One region of the Blautia sp. JLR.GB0024 genome, then DNA from elsewhere that is predicted to be linked to it. Evidence: predicted binding sites of a transcription regulator. Region 1 holds the regulator's gene; the other holds the start of a gene.
The links. Region 1 encodes Rex, which represses fermentation and respiration genes when NADH is low (regulators of the CRP and FNR family bind a similar motif). Its sites were predicted from a motif close to ATTGTTAANTANTTAACAAT; they were not measured.
Positions count from the first base shown of each region.

Region 1 (9,746 bases):
GGTTGGGGGCTTTTTCAGTTAGAGCATTTTTTATATGATGAAAAGATTTGAAAATTATAGTTGACAAACAATGTATCATTGTATACAATAATACAAGAAATTCATTAAGATAAAGTGATAGCATATTGAAAATGTGATGCCGGGTCATACCGGAAGTTAAGATGAGGAGTGACGAATATGATAAACAGAGCTGTCAGAATGAATTACCATACAAATTTACTGGAACTGGAAGAGCATATGTATCCCCTGGTGGATGTGCAGACACCGAATGTATTTCACAATCTTTTCCCCTACACAGAGGTACCCAAGATTGCGTTTAACGACAGGATCGTGCCCCACCATATGCCGGATGACATCTGGATCACTGACACCACGTTCCGCGACGGGCAGCAGTCAAGAGCTCCTTACAGCACAGAGCAGATTGTAACTATCTTTGATTATTTACACAAACTGGGCGGACCAAACGGCAGGATACGCCAGAGCGAATTTTTCCTTTACAGTAAAAAGGACAGAGACGCCGTATATAAATGTCTGGAGCGGGGATATAAATTCCCGGAAGTTACGAGCTGGATCCGTGCCAGCAAGAAGGATTTTGAACTGGTAAAGGACATTGGTCTGAAGGAGACCGGTATCCTGGTGAGCTGTTCCGACTACCATATTTTCTATAAAATGAAAATGACCAGAAAGCAGGCCATGGAGCATTACCTGAGTGTGATCCGTGAATGCCTGGAGACGGGAATCAGCCCCAGATGCCATCTGGAGGATATAACAAGAGCGGATATCTACGGCTATGTGATCCCCTTCTGTCTGGAACTGAATAAACTGATGGAGGAGTACTCCATTCCCATTAAGGTGCGCTGCTGTGATACCATGGGATATGGCGTGAACTATCCGGGTGCTGTGATTCCACGCTCCATTCCGGGCATTATTTACGGTATTCTGACACATGCCGGAATCCCTTCCGAGCTGATCGAATTCCATGGCCACAACGATTTCTACAAGGCTGTGAGCAATTCCACGACGGCGTGGCTTTACGGCGCAAGCGGTGTAAACTGCTCCCTGTTCGGCATTGGTGAGAGAACCGGCAATACCCCCCTTGAAGCCATGGTATTCGAGTACGCGCAGATCAAAGGCTCCCTGGACGGCATGGACACAAGGGTCATCACAGAGCTTGCGGAGTACTATGAAAAAGAGATCGGATACAAGGTGCCCTCCACAACACCGTTTGTGGGAAGTGCGTTCAATGTGACGAGAGCCGGTATCCATGCAGACGGTCTTCTGAAGAATGAAGAGATCTACAATATCTTTGATACGGATAAATTCCTGGGCCGTCCGCCGCAGGTGGCTGTTTCCAACACCTCGGGCCTTGCCGGCATTGCTCACTGGATCAACAATCATTACCGCCTGTCCGGTGAGAAACAGGTGCAGAAGAACAGCGAACTGGTGCAGATGGTAAAGGCATGGGTGGATGCCCAGTACGAGGAGGGACGCGTGACTGTCCTGACGGATGAGGAGCTGATATCCGTGATCGAGGAGAGCTGCGCAAGATTAAATATAACCTTATAAGGCAATGACATGTGAGGAAGGAAGCAAAATGGCAGGTAGAGAAAAGTCCCTGAGGGGCCAGGTGTTTGACAAGATCCGTTCAGATATTCTGAAAGGCCGTTACCAGCAGGGAGACGAATTGGTGGAATGTACCATAGGGAAAGAGCTGGGAGTCAGCAGAACTCCGGTCCGGGAAGCCATCCGGCAGTTGGAACTGGAGGGCCTGGTACGCCTGGTGCCAAACAAAGGAGCCTTTGTCAACGGGATATCCGCAAGGGATGTGACTGATATTTATTTGATCCGCTCCCGGCTGGAAGGGCTCTGTGCCCGGATGGCCGTGGAGAATATAACACCGGAACAGCTGGAAGCCATGGAGGAGGCCATTGTCCTGTCAGACTATCATGCAAAGAAAGAACACTATGAGCAGGTCTGCGAAATGGACGGCAAGTTCCATAAGCTGCTCTATGAGGCGTCCGGCAGCCGGATGCTTTCCCACACACTGTCTGATTTTCATCAATATGTACAGCGTGTGCGGCAGGTATCCATTATGAACCGCATGCGTCTGAATAAATCAGGCAGTGAGCACACAGAGATTCTGGAAGCCATAAAGAGCAAAAACGCGGATCTGGCGGAACAGGTAGCTGCAAGACACATATTTAATACAGTTGAGAATCTGAAACATTTTAATCTGGAAGAAATTCTGCGGGAAGAATACGGAAAGGAGAACGACAACAATGGAAAAAATTAAAATGACAACACCTCTGGTGGAAATGGATGGGGATGAGATGACAAGGATCCTCTGGAAAATGATCAAAGAGGATCTGCTTGCGCCATATGTGGAACTGAACACAGAGTATTATGATCTGGGACTGGAGTACAGAAATGAGACCGGCGACCAGGTGACAGTGGATGCGGCCAATGCCACAAAGAAATACAAAGTAGCGGTAAAATGTGCCACCATCACCCCGAACGCGGCCAGAATGGACGAGTATCACTTAAAGGAAATGTATAAAAGTCCCAACGGCACCATTCGTTCCATGCTGGACGGTACGGTTTTCAGGGCGCCTATTGTGGTAAAAGGAATCGAGCCCTGTGTAAAGAACTGGAAGAAACCCATCACTCTGGCAAGACATGCCTACGGGGATGTCTATAAAAACACAGAGATGGTCATTCCCGGACCGGGCAGGGTGGAGCTTGTATATACCGCGGCTGACGGAACAGAGACAAGAGAACTGGTGCATAACTTCACAGGTGCCGGGGTGGCACAGGGAATGCACAACTTAAATGATTCCATTGAGAGCTTTGCCAGAAGCTGCTTTGAATATGCGCTCTCCACAAAACAGGATCTGTGGTTCTCCACCAAGGACACCATTTCCAAAAAGTATGACCATACCTTCAAGGATATTTTCCAGGACATCTATGAGAAAGAATATAAGGATGCCTTTGAAAAGGCCGGTATTACATATTTCTATACACTGATCGACGACGCGGTGGCACGTGTGATGAAAGCCGAAGGCGGCTTTATCTGGGCCTGCAAGAACTATGACGGGGATGTTATGAGTGATATGGTATCCTCCGCTTTCGGCTCTCTGGCTATGATGACATCCGTGCTGGTATCCCCTCACGGATATTTTGAGTATGAAGCTGCACACGGAACCGTACAGCGCCACTATTACAAACATTTAAAAGGGGAAGAGACTTCCACCAACTCCGTGGCTACCATCTTTGCCTGGTCCGGATCTTTGAGAAAACGCGGGGAGCTGGATGGAAATACAGACCTCTGCCTGTTTGCCGACCGGCTGGAACAGGCCACTCTCACTACTATCGAAAAGGGAGAGATGACAAAAGACCTTGCACTCATCACGTCAATTAAGAATCCTTCTGTATTGAACAGCCGTGAGTTTATCCTGGCTGTAAGGAAGAATCTGGATGTTTTATACGCGTAAAAAATAAGCGTCTGCTGATTTAAAAGTCCATGTAAGAGAGAGAAACAAGTCCCTGCTTACATGGACTTATTATTTGTGAAAAAAAGTCTCGGGCAGGGGTTGAAAAATTTAGTCAATTTCTTATAATGGGTATTAACCGAATCGGTAAAGCATTAAAGGAGGCACAGGATGGAGGACAGACTTAGCAGTCTCTCAGAAGAGAAGAAGAACGCGGTTGTCAATGCAGCACTGGAAGTGTTTGGCACCAATGAATACAAACGGGCATCCACAGACCTGATCGCTGCAAAGGCAGGCATCTCAAAAGGGCTGCTGTTTTACTATTTTAAAAATAAGAAAGAGCTGTATATGTACATATTTGAGTATGTCATGGAGAAGGTAGGACCGCGCCTTTTAGACCGGCACTTTTTTGAAATAACGGATTATTTTGAGCTGCTGGCCTATGCAGCAGACAAAAAAGCCCGTATCCTCTCCAGTTTTCCCTTTCTTATGGAGTTCAGTGTCCGGGCATTTTTTACATCCAGGGAGGACGTATCGGAAGATATGAACTCTTTTATGAAAAACCAGATGGATACCATGTTCGTGGATTATTTCAAGAATGTGGATATGACTAAATTCAGGGAGGACATAGATCCCAAAGAAATACTGAACATGCTTCTCTGGCTCACTGACGGATATCTGCACCAGAGAATGTTTTATACCGATACGGTGGATGCGGATGAATTGATGCGTCAATTCAGAAAATGGTCAGAAATGCTGAAGCGGATCGCATACAAAGAAGAGTATCTAACCGAAATGGTTGGAAGGAGGCAAAAAAATGAACGTGATTGAAATCAGTCATATTACGAAAGACTATGGGCAGAACCGCGGCGTTTTTGATGTTAGTTTTTCTGTAAAACAGGGAGAGGTACTGGGGTTTTTAGGACCAAACGGTGCCGGTAAGACAACCACGATCCGGCAGTTGATGGGATTCATCAAACCGGATAAGGGCAGACTGTCCATTCTGGATATGGACTGCTTCAAAGAGTCGGATAAGATCCAGACATCTCTTGGGTATCTGCCGGGAGAGATCGCTTTTATTGATTCCATGACAGGGATGGAGTTTATCCGCTTTGTGGCTAAAATGAAAAATATGAGAGATATGGGCCGGGCACAGGAACTGATGAAGATGTTTGACTTGAACGCGTCCGGCAAACTGAAGAAAATGTCAAAGGGCATGAAGCAGAAGATAGGAATCGTCTGTGCCTTTATGAACCCGCTGGCCAGCATCCTGATCCTGGATGAACCCACCAGCGGGCTGGACCCTCTGATGCAGAACCGTTTTGTGGAGCTGATCCTTTCCGAGAAGAAAAAGGGAAAGACCATTTTGATGTCTTCCCATATGTTTGAGGAAATTGAGCGCACCTGTGACCGCGCTGCCATTATCCGAGACGGACGGCTGGTTGCAGTGGAGGAGATGGAGAAACTGAAAGAGGGGCGGCAGAAGGTGATCGATATCACCTTCCGGGAGGCGGATATGGCAGAGGCATTCGCTGCCGCATTCCCGGAGGCAGTCTATCAGCCCGGCAGTAAAACGGTAACGGCCAAGGTTGGAAAAAACCTGGATGCCTTTATCAAAAAAGCAGGCGCCTATACGGTCACGGATTTCGACGTGCGCACACAGAGCCTGGAAGAGTTCTTCATGCATTTTTACGGAGAGGGGGCAGCAAAATCATGAATGCTACACTGTTTAAAAAAGAGATCAAATCCAACTGGCTGCTGCTCGTCATTTTTCTTGCAGTGCTCAGTGTATACGGAAGTATGATCACCATGATGTTTAACCCCGAGATGGGAGACAGCCTGAAAATGATGGCTGACAGTATGCCGGATTTGTTTGCGGCATTCGGCATGGCTGACGTGGGCCAGACGCTGCTGGAATTTGTATCCGGATATTTATACGGAATGCTGTATGTGGCCTTCCCCGGGGTATTTATCATTATCCTATCCAACAGACTGGTATCCAGATATGTAGATAACGGTTCCATGGCCTACCTGCTGGCAGTACCACAGAAACGCTGGAAGATCATGCTGACTCAGTGTGTCTTCATGCTGACCTGCCTGGTTGTCATGGTGGTATATGTGACCTGCCTGATTCTTGCTTTCAGTGAGGCGCTTTTTCCGGGAGAGATGGAGACAGGTGCCTTCCTTCGGATCAATGTGGGATTATTGGGTATCCTTGTATTTTTCGGCGGGACATGTTTCTGTGCATCCTGCTGCAGCAATGAGACAAAGACTTCCTCCGCGGTCAGCACAACCGTGGTGGTATATTCCATTCTCCTGCAGATGATATCACAGGTGGGGGATAAGTTCGAGAAAGTAAAATACGCCACCCCCATAACCCTCTTTGACATTGACGGGCTGGCTGCAGGTGACGGGAAGGCGTGGATCATGTGCGGCATTTTATATCTGGCAGGAATCCTGCTTATGGGAATCGGGATCATACGGTTCAGCAAACGGGATCTGCCTTTGTAAGAGATGGAATCGCAGACGGCCGAAGGGATAGCAGCCGGATATAAAAAACGGGAGGAGCAGGCATTATGCCAGCTCTTCCCATTTTTCATACAGTTCTTCCAGCTTTTCTGCGATCTCAGCTTTTTCATTGGCAAGCCGGACGCATTCAGCCACATTGACGGCAACCTCAGGCTTTTCCATCTCACTGTCGATCTCTTTGTCCCTGGTTTCCAGGCGTTCAATCTCTGCCTCTGTCTTCTTCAGATCATTTTCACGCTTTCTCTGGCGTGCCTGTTCTTCTTTGCGCTGTTTCCAGTCCAGTTTCGTGGCGGATACGGATTCCGCAGCCTGTTCCTCCTCAAGGCCCGGCGCATAGATGCGGGTGAGCTCCTCCCTTTTCTCCATGTAATAATCATAGTTGCCGATATAGTTTACCATACTCTGGTTGGTCAGCTCCAGGATCCTGGTGGCGGTACGGTTGATAAAGTAACGGTCATGGGATACATACAGCACCGTACCCGTATAATTGCGCAGGGCCTCCTCCAGGATTTCCTTTGACATAATGTCAAGATGGTTGGTAGGCTCATCCAGGATCAGGAAATTGGCTTCTGAGAGCATGAGCTTTGCCAGGGATACGCGACCCCGTTCCCCGCCGCTTAAGGATGCGATCTTCTTAAAGACATCATCCCCGGTAAAGAGAAAGGCAGCCAGAAGATTGCGGATCTCCGTGTTGGTGAGCTTTGGAAAATCATCCGAAATCTCCTGGAAGATGGTTTTCTCCATATGCAGCACGTGGTGCTCCTGATCATAGTAGCCGATGTGTACTTTACTTCCCAGATGGAAGACGCCGGCGTCGGCCGAGACCAGCTCGTTCAGTATTTTGAGTATCGTCGTTTTTCCGGTTCCGTTATTCCCGATGATGGCCACACGCTCCCCGCGTTTGATGGAAAAGTTCAAATCAGAAAACAGCGGGAGGGAGGGAAAGGATTTAGAGAGATGTTCCACGGTCAGCACATCCATGCCGCTCTCTATGCGGGGCTTCAGGTAAATACGCATGGACGCGTTTACCTCAGTCGGTTTTTCTATGACTTCAATCTTATCCAGCATCTTTTCCCGGCTTTCAGCCCGCTTAATGGACTTTTCCCGGTTGAACTGCTTTAATTTGGCAATGACTTCCTCCTGGTGTTTGATCTCCTGCTGCTGATTGAGGTAGGCCTGGTAGGCATCTCTGCGAAGCTGGGCCTTTTTCTCACTGTAGGCGGAATAGTTTCCGCTGAAGGAGCTTACCTTTCCGTTGTCAATATCAATCACCTTGGTCACGATCCTGTCCAGAAAATACCGGTCGTGGGATACGATAAGGACAGCTCCCGGATAATTCAAAAGGTACGTCTCCAGCCAGGAGATAGAGTCCATATCCAGATGGTTGGTAGGCTCATCCAGAAGGATGATATCCGGTTTTGACAGCAGCAGGCGGCCAAGGGCCACACGGGTTTTCTGGCCTCCTGACAGGGTGGAGATTTCTTTTTCAAAGTCACTCTCCGGAAAGCCGAGTCCCTTCAGTACGCCCACAAGCTCACTTTTATACGCATAGCCGTTCTCCATCTCAAACTCATGGGTCAGCCGGGAATACGTCTCCATCAGGCGGTCCAGCTCCTCCCCTTGGGCGTGCTTCATCTGTTTTTCGGTTCTGCGCATATGGAGCTCCATATCCAGAATATGCTGTTTGACCTGGAGCAGAGAGTCATAGATGGTGAGCGCGCTGTCCAACTCCTGATGCTGGGCCAGATAGCCGATGGTCCTGCCCCTTGATAAGATTACCTCTCCGCTGTCCGCGGGAATCTCCTGCATGATGATGCGCAGCAGTGTGGATTTTCCTGCTCCGTTGATGCCCACCAGGGCGGCTTTTTCGCGTTCTTCTATATGGAAGGAGGCATCATGGATCAGATTCATGCCTCCGAACGATTTTTCAATGTTTTGACATGCCAGTATCATTTTATACGAATCTCCTTTATCTTTTGGTTCACCCTTCCTATTATATCGGAAATTCAGAATTTGACAACAGATAAAAACAACAATAACTGGAATTGTATTTGACTTTATTTTAACAATTATATATAATATTCCTATATGAAACAGAAAACTTAGACATAAGGAGGGTAAAGTCGTGGACGAAAAATGCATATCGAAAGCAGTCATCAGAAGACTTCCCCGATATTACAGATATTTAGGAGAACTTTTGGAAGATGGTGTGGAACGTATTTCCTCAAACGAGCTGAGCAGCAAGATGCGCGTGACCGCATCCCAGATCCGCCAGGACCTGAACAATTTCGGAGGATTCGGGCAGCAGGGATACGGCTATAATGTGCAGTACCTGTACACAGAGATCGCCAAGATTCTGGGGCTCGACAGGACCCACAACATGATCATCATCGGAGCCGGCAATCTGGGACAGGCACTGGCCAATTATGTACAGTTTGAAAAGCGCGGATTTAAAGTGGTGGGTATATTTGATGTGAATCCGGTTCTGAAAGGTATCTCTATCCGTGGGAACGAAATTCTTATGATGGATGAACTTCCCCAGTATCTGAAGGATAATGATGTTCAGATCGCAGCGCTGACTCTGCCTAAGAATAACGCGGAGGAGACAGCCAACCTGCTGGTGGAAAACGGAATCAAAGCCATCTGGAATTTCGCACATCTGGATCTGGAGGTCCCGGAGGATGTCATCGTGGAAAATGTACACCTTTCTGAGAGCCTCATGCGATTGTCTTATAACCTGAATTGTTATGTGACCGAACATAAAAAGTAAGAAAAGGCTGCTGCGGAATTTTTGCGGCGGCCTTTTGCTCTGCAGGAAGGTTTGACAGACGTCCCTGATTCATACCGGAATAAGAGAGGAGTGTATGATATGAAACAAATCGTAACCGGCGGACAGATGAAGCTATTGGATGAATACACGATCCACGAGATTGGGATTCCCTCCCTGGTACTTATGGAGCGGGCAGCTCTGAGTGTCTGTCAGGCACTTCGGGAGGAAAATTTTCCTTTGAAAAGAGTTCTGGTGCTCTGCGGTACCGGAAATAACGGTGCGGACGGCGTAGCGGTGGCCCGTATGCTCCATATGACAGGTGTCTCGGCAGATATCTGTATACTTGGAAAAAAGGACCATTATACAGAAGAAATGAGAAAGCAAGTGAAAATTGCAGAAAATTATCATATATCCTTTGTCAAGAATGCAGTACCTGCTGAATATACTACTATAGTAGATGCTGTCTTTGGTGTAGGTCTGTCCAGGGAAGTGGGCGGAAAATACAGGGACACCATCGAAGCTCTGAACCGGTCAGGGGCAAAGGTCATGGCAGTGGACATTCCATCAGGTATCAGTGCTGATACGGGGAAAGTGCTGGGCTGCGCAGTGAAGTCTGATGTGACAGTCACCTTTGCTTATGAGAAGGCAGGTCTTTTATTCTACCCGGGCGCATCCTGCGCGGGCAAGGTAAGGACGGCTGATATCGGAATCTACAGGCTGCCTCAGAATGATTTTGAACTGTCCATACAGAGCTGTGAGGAGAAGGATCTGTGCCGGATTCCGGCGAGAAAGCCGGACGGGAACAAAGGAACTTTCGGGAAAATATTCCTGGCAGCCGGCAGCCGGGATATAAGCGGCGCGGCATATCTCTCCGCCTGTGCGGCTCTTAGGGCCGGCGCAGGCATGATAAAGGTACATACCAGGGAAGAGAACCGTCAGGCACTGACCACAATGCTGCC
Region 1 covers NZ_JBANBF010000001.1:687,077-696,822, forward strand. The annotation lists gene V8Q34_RS03100 (S8 family peptidase) at 1-51, shown strand, start outside; gene V8Q34_RS03105 (2-isopropylmalate synthase) at 178-1,566, shown strand; gene V8Q34_RS03110 (GntR family transcriptional regulator) at 1,595-2,293, shown strand; gene V8Q34_RS03115 (NADP-dependent isocitrate dehydrogenase) at 2,280-3,491, shown strand; gene V8Q34_RS03120 (TetR/AcrR family transcriptional regulator) at 3,660-4,319, shown strand; gene V8Q34_RS03125 (ABC transporter ATP-binding protein) at 4,306-5,205, shown strand; gene V8Q34_RS03130 (ABC transporter permease subunit) at 5,202-5,999, shown strand; gene abc-f (ribosomal protection-like ABC-F family protein) at 6,063-7,970, opposite strand; gene V8Q34_RS03140 (redox-sensing transcriptional repressor Rex) at 8,143-8,787, shown strand; gene V8Q34_RS03145 (NAD(P)H-hydrate dehydratase) at 8,887-9,746, shown strand, end outside.

Region 2 (9,746 bases), on a different contig from region 1:
GTTTTTATGTTTGATGCTGTATATGGTCTTAATGCTCTCCAGTATGTATTCAATGGGATTGTTGACCGGGTCCTCCCCGGCTTCCAGAGCAAGGCGCTTGTGGCCCATATCCTGCAGAGCGGTTACCTCTTTTACGATCTCTTCCTGCGTCAGTTTCTTTCTGGCTATGTGTTTGTTTTTCCTGTGATAAGGACAGTACACGCAGCCGTTGATACAGTAATTGGACAGATAAAGGGGCGCAAACATAACAATCCGGTTTCCGTAGAAATCCTTTTTAATCTGTTCAGCCAGTTTGTAAATCTCCTGGTTTTTCTCCTCGATGTCGCAGTCAAGCAGTACGGATGCCTCCCTGTGGGTGAGTCCCTTTCTGAGTTTTGCCTTCTCAAGGATCTGGTCAATAAGCACTTCATTGTGCTTATTTGCCTCAGCGTAGGCAAGTGTCTCCTGGATTTCCTCATGGGAAATAAATTCCTCTGCTCTCAGTGATTTCGGATTGTAATTCATTTTTACCCTCTCCTTTTCTCTTTACCGGGTGTACATTTTGGTGTCCCCCCGGTCTACAGTCACTTCACAGCCAATTTTTTTCATTCGGCTGCGAAGAAGTTCCAGTTCGGCGGCATTTTCTGCGCCGGTATAAATTTTATGGTCGTACAGTTCATATTTCCCCTGTACCAGTGAAGCCGATAAATTCGGCATAACCACATTGGCTCCTGCCAGTATGCCTCTCTCCCGCCCGTCATCGGAAATGGTTCCAAGGGCAGTTGTGGCCGGAAGCAGGACTTTCGGAAGCAGCAGGCGGATCAGTCCCAGAAGATACAGAGTAAGCTCTGCACTCCCCGGGGCCTTTGTTCCAAATGGAGTGTCCCTGTGGGGGATGAAAGGCCCGATTCCCACCATGGCAGGCTGGAATTCTTTCAAAAACAGCAGTTCATCAGCCAGGTTCTCAGCCGTCTGCCCCGGCGTTCCTACCATAAATCCGCATCCTGTCTGAAATCCAATGTCTTTTAGATTTCTCAGACATTCCTGTCTGTGAGCATAAGACATGGAGGGGGGATGCAGCGTGCGGTAATGTTCCTCGCATACAGTCTCATGCCTGAGCAGGTATCTGTCTGCCCCTGCATCAAAAAACTTCTGATAAGCTTCCCTCTCCTTTTCCCCCACGGAGAGCGTCACTGCGCAGTCGCTGTGTTCCTTTTTTATGTCCCGGACCAGCTCTGCGATCCTGTCATCCGTGTACCAAGGGTCCTCTCCGCCCTGCAGCACAAAAGTTCTGAACCCAAGAACATAACCTTTCCGGCAGCACTCCAGGATTTCCTCCCTGCCCAGGCGGTAACGCTTTGCCTTTCGGTTTCCTTTTCGGATTCCGCAGTAATAACAGTCATTTCTGCAGTAATTGGTAAACTCGATCAGCCCTCTGATATAAATGCGGTTTCCGTAATATTTCTCCCGCATCCCGGCTGCTTTGCCGAACAGGTATCCGGCAAGTTCCTCATTCCGCTTTTCGATCAGCGCGGTATAGCTCTCCCTGTCCAGGGACTCTCCTGCCTCTAAGCGGTCAATTTTATCAAATAAATTCTCTGTCATAGTCTATATCCTGTGAATAAACAGCCCGCTTCTCAGCTTTGGCTCAAACCAGGTGGATTTCGGCGGCATCAGCTTTCCTGCGTCCGCAACCGCAAAAAGTTCTGCCATGGAAGTGGGATACATGGAAAAGGCTGCCTTACAGTCTGTCTGCACACGTTTTTCCAGCTCACCCAGTCCCCGGATTCCCCCGATAAAATCAATCCGGGGGTCTTTTGCCGGCTCCCGGATCCCCAGCACAGGTTCCAGAAGGTTATTCTGAAGCAATGCCACATCCAGTCCGTCCACCACATCTGTAGCCCGGTATTCTTCCTTTATCTTAAGTTTATACCATCTGTCCTCCAGATACATACCGAATTCGCCTTTTTCCCGGGGCGATACTGCCTCTGTTCCCGGTTCGGACACGGTAAAGCGCTCCCTTATTTTTTCCAGGAACTCTTCCGCGGAATATCCGTTTAAGTCTTTTACCACACGGTTGTAATCCAGGATTTCCAGCTCCTCATCTGCAAACAGGGTACACAGAAAGTAATTAAAGGGCTCCCTGCCCGTATAATTGGGATTCTCCCGGCGTCTCTTCAGACCTGCTTTGATGGCTGAGGCCGCCCTGTGATGGCCGTCTGCGATATATATGCTGTCCATGGCCTGAAAGGTCTTCTCTATCTTGTGAATCATGGCTGACTCATAGATCATCCATCCTCTGTGACGGATGCCGTCCTCTGATACAAAGTCGAAAATGGGAAAATCCTTTTTCTTCACATCCATCAGATGCTTAAAATCCGCATTGGCACGGTAGGCCAGGAAAATAGGTCCTGTCTGCGCCTCCAGCACATCCACATGGCGGATGCGGTCCAGCTCTTTTTCCACTCTGGTGTTCTCATGTTTTTTGATGACACCGTTTAAGTAATCGTCAATCGACGCACATGCCACGATTCCTGTCTGCACATGCCCGTTTCTGGTAAGCTCATAGAGATAAAAATTGGGGTCCACATCCTGCAGGAAGTCCCCGTCCTCCATCATCTTCCAGAATATCCTGCGGGCCTGTTTGTACACCTCAGGAGCGTACATATCCGTATCATCCGGAAACTGTGTCTCCGGACGGTCAATCTTCAGAAAGGAATATGGATTTTTTTCGGTCTCCTCTTTCGCCTCTTTTCTGTTATATACATCATATGGCAGTGCGGCAATTTTAGATGCCAGGTTCTCCTGGGGACGCACTGCACAAAATGGTTTAACTACCGCCATTATCAAATCTCCTTTATAGTTTTTTCTCCATAACGCGGGCAGCAACTTCGCAGACACCATTGAATACCTTTCCCAGACGCCTGCGGTTTCTGCCAAGCGCGCCAAAAAAAGATTTCATCCGCTTTGCACTGCGGATTCTCTTCTGTATGAATGTTTTCGGTTTTTTTATTTTTCTGCTCATTTTCACACCCCAAATATATTGATGCCTATTTATAACGCCATAATAAAATTATACCGTATATAGTCTTAAAATACAATGAAATAGGCACAATAATTTGCACACTTTCCGGCGGATTTATGACTGACAGAGGTATTAAAAAAACACCAGACGGGGATTGCCTTGACTCTTTCCCCGCTGGTGCTTTTTTCGACCCTGGTTTATTTATCTCCATAGTGGTAACGACAGGATAATATATATAATTTCCGGAATATCCACAAAAGGGCCCGCCCTGAAACCACAGTCTCAGGACAGGCCCATATCCGTCTATTCTTTTAAAAGGGTCATTTCACAATACGCACGCGGTAAACACCATGAATCTTTTTCAGTTCTTTTGCCACGTCTCCGGAAATCGGTGTGGAAACGTCGATCATGGTATAGGCGAAGTCGCCTTTACTCTTGTTGGTCATGTTGGAGATATTCACGCCTGCATCACCCAGCACTTTTGTGAACTGGCTGATCATGTTCGGAATATTTTTGTGGTTGATCGTCACTCTTCCCACGTCCACACAGGCCCCTGTATCACAATCCGGATAGTTTACGGAATTCTTGATATTTCCGTTTTCCAGATAGTCCATGAGCTGTCTGACAGCCATGACAGCACAGTTGTCCTCGGATTCCTCTGTGGATGCTCCCAGATGAGGAGTTACCAGGGTATTCGGGGTACTGGTCACAAGAGGGTTGGCAAAGTCTGTCACGTATTTTTTCACTTTTCCCTCTTTCAGGGCCTCCGCCAGAGCTTCCTCATCCACCAGAAGATCTCTTGCGAAGTTCAGGATAACCACGCCCTCTTTCATCTGGGCGATCTCATCCGCGCCGATCATCTTTCTTGTGGATTCCATCAGCGGCACGTGGATGGTGATATAATCGCATTCCTTGTAGATCACGTTCAGGTCATTGATGTGGTGAATGCTTCTGGAAAGGTTCCACGCAGCATCCACGGAGATGAAGGGGTCATATCCATAGACTTCCATTCCCAGATGTACCGCGGCATTTGCCACTTTTACACCGATGGCGCCAAGACCGATGATACCCAGCTTTCTGCCGCTGATCTCACAGCCGGCAAACTGTTTTTTCTTCTTTTCAGCCAGCTTTCCGATATCCTCTGTGGCTTCCTGGTGCTCCAGCCACTCGATACCGCCCACTATATCCCTGGATGCCAGCAGCATTCCGGCAATGACCATCTCCTTTACACCATTGGCATTTGCTCCCGGTGTGTTGAAGACTACCACGCCGTCCTTTGCGCACTCTTCCAGCGGAATATTGTTGACGCCGGCACCTGCTCTGGCAATGGCAACCACATTCTTCGGAAGCTCCATCTCATGCATGTTTGCACTTCTCACCAGCACGGCATCCGCATCAGACATATTGTCCGTGCTCTCGTATTTTGCCGGGAAATGCTCCAGTCCTACGCTGGAAATGGGATTTAAACAGTGATATCTGTACATGATCAAGCATTCTCCTTTTCAAATTTTTTCATAAAGGCAACCAGAGCCTCCACGCCCTCTATGGGCATGGCATTGTAAATGCTGGCACGCATGCCGCCTACGCTTCTGTGGCCTTTCAGATTCACAAAGCCTGCCGCCTGGGCCTCTTTGATAAATTTCGCATCCAAATCCTTATCTCCTGTGACAAAGGGAACATTCATAAGGGAACGGGAAGCCGGTTCCACGGTACCTTTGAACATTACGCTCTCATCCAGGAAATCATACAGGATCTTTGCTTTTTTCTCATTGTGCTCTTTCATGGCTTTCAGGCCGCCCTGTTTTTTCAGCCACTGAAATACCTTGCCGCACATGTAAATGCCGTAGCAGTTTGGTGTATTGTATAAGGACTCCGCGTCCGCATGTGTCTTATAGGTCAGCATGGTCGGTGTTCCCGGAAGCACATCCTCTGTGATCAGATCCTCACGGATGATGGCGATCACCACACCTGCAGGGCCGATATTCTTCTGCGCGCCGCCGTAAATAATACCGTATTTCTCCACGTCCATCGGTTCGGAGAGGAAACAGGAGGAAACGTCCGCCACCAGGGTCTTGCCCTTTGTGTCCGGCAGTGTTTTAAATTTTGTTCCGTATATCGTATTGTTCTCGCAGATGTACACGTAATCCGCATCCGGGCTGATGGGAAGGTCGGAACAGTCCGGAATGTAGGAAAAAGTTTTATCCTCAGAGGACGCGATCTTGTTGGCTGTCCCGTACTTCTGTGCCTCCTGCCATGCTTTTTTCGCCCACTGGCCTGTTACGATGTAGTCAGCCACTTTGTTTTTCATCAGGTTCATGGGGATCATGGCAAACTGCTGATGGGCACCGCCCTGCAGAAATAATACTTTATAGTTATCCGGAATATGCAGCAGCTCTCTCAAATCTGCCTCCGCAGTATGTATGATATCCTCGAATGCTTTGGAACGGTGGCTCATCTCCATAACAGACATGCCTGTTCCTTTATAATCCAGCATCTCTTCTGCCGCTTCCCGCAGCACTTCCTCCGGCAGAACAGCCGGTCCTGCTGAAAAGTTATAAACTCTGCTCACTTGTTGTTTCCTCCTCTGTTGATTTACTCTTCAAAACGGTTACGCCACATGCCCCCTCTGGGGACACGTGGCATAAATTGCTTGACAAGAAGTATTCTACCTCTTTGTTATATTATTGTCAATAAAAACATTTGTCTTTCTACAAAAGACATATTATTTCTGTTTTGCTTTCAGGTCTTCCTCGTCGAACGCATCCTCAATGTTGGCCCCTGCCGGTACCATTGGGAATACCTTATCATCACTGTCGATCATGCAGTCCAGAACCACCGTTGTATTTAACCGGATGGCTTTTGCAAGGGCTTCCTGCAGCTCCTCTTTTGTGGTCACGCGGATACCTACTGCTCCCATGGCCTCTGCCAGTTTGACAAAATCAACTTTGTCTTTTAATACTGTATTAGAATATCTGCCCTCATAGAACAGCGTCTGCCACTGACGTACCATTCCCAGCACCTGGTTATTGATGACCACTTGGATAAGAGGTACATCATTTCTGGTGGCTGTTGCGATCTCATTCATGTTCATACGGAAACAGCCGTCTCCTGCCACATTGATGACCACCTTGTCCGGATTGCCCATCTTGGCGCCGATGGCTGCCCCAAGGCCGTAGCCCATGGTTCCCAGGCCGCCGGAGGACAGGAAGGTGCGGGGTGTTTTATATTTGTAATACTGGGCAGCCCACATCTGGTGCTGACCCACCTCTGTTACAATTATGGCATCGCCTTTTGTCTGGCGGTAGATCTCCTCGATAATGGCAGGACCGCTTAAGCCCTCCTGGTTGTAGCGCAGAGGATATTTTTCTTTCAGCTCCTCTATGTATCCCAGCCACTCTTTATGTTCTTTCTGCTCCAGCATATCATTCAGGCGTTTCAGAACTTCTCTGGCGTCACCCACAACGCTGCAGTCAACCAGCACATTTTTATTGATCTCCGCTGCATCCACATCTATCTGGATCACCTTCGCATTTCTGGCAAAGTTTCTGGTATTGCCGGTCACACGGTCACTGAATCTGGCACCCACGGTGATCAGCAGGTCACATTTTGTCACACCCAGATTGGAGGCTTTGGTTCCGTGCATCCCCAGCATACCGGTATACAGCTCATCCTCGCCGGAAAATGCGCCTTTTCCCATAAGGGAATCGGTCACAGGAGCCTGGATCTTGTGTGCAAGTGTGCGCAGCTCCTCCCAGGCGTTGGACGCGATGGCTCCGCCGCCCACAAAGATAAAGGGACGTTTTGCCTCCCGGATCATATCTGCTGCTTTAGCCAGATCCGCTTCTTCAATCTCAGCCACATAGGGTTTCACCGGCTTTGGCACTGTAGTTTCAAATTCTGTCTTGGCTGCAGTCACATCCTTGGTGATATCCACAAGGACAGGGCCGGGCCGTCCGCTCTTTGCAATGACAAAAGCACGACGGATGGTCTTCGCCAGCTTTTTCACGTCTTTTACGATAAAGCTGTGTTTTGTGATCGGCATAACCACACCTGCGATATCTACCTCCTGGAAGCTGTCTTTTCCCAGAAGAGGAACACCTACGTTACAGGTGATGGCAACCACAGGCACAGAATCCATATGTGCTGTGGCAATACCTGTTACCAGGTTGGTGGCGCCGGGGCCGCTGGTTGCAAAACACACACCCACTTTCCCTGTGGAACGGGCATAGCCGTCCGCTGCATGGGCTGCACCCTGCTCATGGGATGTGAGTACGTGATGAATCTCATTGCTGTGTTTATATAACTCATCATAAATGTTCAGAATCGTTCCGCCCGGATAACCGAAAACGGTATCTACACCCTGCTCTTTTAAACATTCGATTACTATTTCTGCTCCTGTCAACTGCATATTGAAATCCTCCCAACCGTTATCTTTTCTTTTTCTTTTTATTTCTGGATTTCCAGAACAGCCCCTCTGTTACCGCTGGTCACCATAGCCGCATAGCGTGCCAGGTATCCTGTGTTCACCTTAGGCTCTCTTGGCTGCCACTCAGCCTTTCTCCTTGCCAGCTCCTCATCCGATACGGCCAGTTCCAGTTTGTTTTCCGGAATATTGATGCGGATGGTATCTCCCTCCTTAACAAGGGCAATGGGGCCGCCTACGGCTGCTTCCGGGGAAATATGTCCGATGGAAGCTCCGCGGGATGCACCGGAGAAACGTCCGTCCGTGATCAGTGCCACGCTGGAGCCGAGTCCCATACCTGCAATGGCGGAAGTGGGGTTTAACATCTCTCTCATACCCGGGCCGCCTTTTGGTCCCTCATAGCGTATCACAACCACATCGCCTGCCACGATCTTACCGCCCTTAATGGCGTCAATGGCATCCTCCTCGCACTCAAATACCCTTGCAGGGCCTTCATGTACCATCATCTCCTCACAGACCGCGGAGCGTTTTACCACGCCGCCGTCCGGAGCCAGGTTGCCTGTGAGAACCGCAAGGCCGCCGGTCTGGCTGTAAGGATTTTCTACAGGGCGGATCACCTCCGGATTTCTGTTTACACAGTTCTTGATATTTTCACCCACTGTCTTTCCTGTCACTGTCATGCAGTCCAGGTTCAGCAGATCTTTTTTGGTCAGTTCATTCATGACCGCATACACGCCGCCGGCCTCATTCAAGTCTTCTATGTAGGTGGGGCCTGCCGGTGCCAGATGGCACAGGTTCGGTGTCTTTGCGCTCACTTCATTTGCAAATGTAATATCAAAATCCCATCCGATCTCATGGGCAATTGCCGGCAAATGCAGCATACTGTTGGTAGAACATCCGAGTGCCATATCCACGGTCAGGGCATTCATGATGGCGTCTTTTGTCATGATATCCCTTGGACGGATGTTCTGTCTGTACATTTCCATTACCTGCATGCCCGCGTGTTTTGCAAGCTTGATTCTCTCGGAATATACAGCCGGAATAGTGCCGTTTCCTTTTAATCCCATGCCCAGCACCTCTGTCAGACAGTTCATGCTGTTGGCAGTGTACATGCCGGAGCAGGAGCCGCAGGTGGGGCAGACTTTATTTTCAAATTCTTCCACTTCCTCCGCTGTCATGGTTCCTGCGCTGTAGGAGCCCACGGCCTCAAACATGGAGGAGAGACTTCTCTTCTGGCCATGCACACGGCCTGCCAGCATGGGGCCGCCGCTCACAAATACAGTGGGGACATTGATCCTGGCTGCTGCCATCAGAAGTCCCGGCACGTTCTTATCACAGTTTGGCACCATGACCAGGGCGTCAAACTGATGGGCCATAGCCATAGCCTCTGTGGAATCCGCGATCAGATCCCTTGTCACCAGGGAATACTTCATTCCCGTATGTCCCATGGCAATGCCGTCGCAGACAGCAATAGCCGGAAACATAATGGGCGTTCCGCCTGCCATAGCAACACCTAATTTTACGGCATCCACGATTTTGTCCAGATTCATGTGACCCGGCACGATCTCATTGTAGGAACTCACAATACCTACCAACGGCCGTTCCAGTTCCTCTTTTGTCATTCCCAGGGCATTGAACAGGGAACGGTGCGGTGCCTGCTGCATACCTGTTTTTACTGCATCACTTCTCATATCATTCACAATCCTTTCTATTGTCCGTTATCTATCTCATTCCAATCTCAGATCCGCTCTGCGATCAAATCTCCCATCTCTTTGGTTCCCACCTGCTTCATACCGTCTGCCATAATATCCACTGTGCGGTATCCCTCTGTGAGGACTTTCTGTACGGCTGCCTCCACGGCATCTGCCTCTTTGTCCAGGTCCAGGGAATAGCGCAGCATCATAGCCGCAGACAGAATGGTTGCCAGGGGATTGGCGATGCCTTTTCCCGCAATGTCAGGCGCTGAACCGTGGCTTGGTTCATAAAGGCCGAATTTTGTCTCATTTAAGCTGGCTGATGAGAGCATTCCGATGGAACCTGTCACCATGCTGGCCTCATCAGACAGAATGTCGCCGAACATGTTCTCTGTGAGGATCACGTCAAACTGACCCGGGTTATGGACAAGCTGCATAGCGCAGTTATCTACCAGCATGTGTTCCAGTGTCACTTCCGGATAGTTCTTTGCCACCTCTTCCACTACTTTTCTCCAGAGTCTGGAGGAGTCCAGTACATTGGCTTTGTCCACGCTTGTAACTTTTTTGCTTCTCTTCATGGCAATATCAAATGCCTTGACAGCGATTCTGCGGATTTCATTTTCAT
Region 2 covers NZ_JBANBF010000006.1:157,972-167,717, forward strand. The annotation lists gene hydG ([FeFe] hydrogenase H-cluster radical SAM maturase HydG) at 1-504, opposite strand, end outside; gene hydE ([FeFe] hydrogenase H-cluster radical SAM maturase HydE) at 526-1,584, opposite strand; gene V8Q34_RS15425 (DUF1015 domain-containing protein) at 1,588-2,823, opposite strand; gene V8Q34_RS15430 (hypothetical protein) at 2,837-3,004, opposite strand; gene V8Q34_RS15435 (phosphoglycerate dehydrogenase) at 3,325-4,488, opposite strand; gene serC (3-phosphoserine/phosphohydroxythreonine transaminase) at 4,491-5,573, opposite strand; gene ilvB (biosynthetic-type acetolactate synthase large subunit) at 5,727-7,412, opposite strand; gene ilvD (dihydroxy-acid dehydratase) at 7,451-9,118, opposite strand; gene leuB (3-isopropylmalate dehydrogenase) at 9,166-9,746, opposite strand, start outside.
Region 2: a site for Rex is predicted at 5,677-5,696, ahead of serC (3-phosphoserine/phosphohydroxythreonine transaminase). Genes of this name have one in related genera too.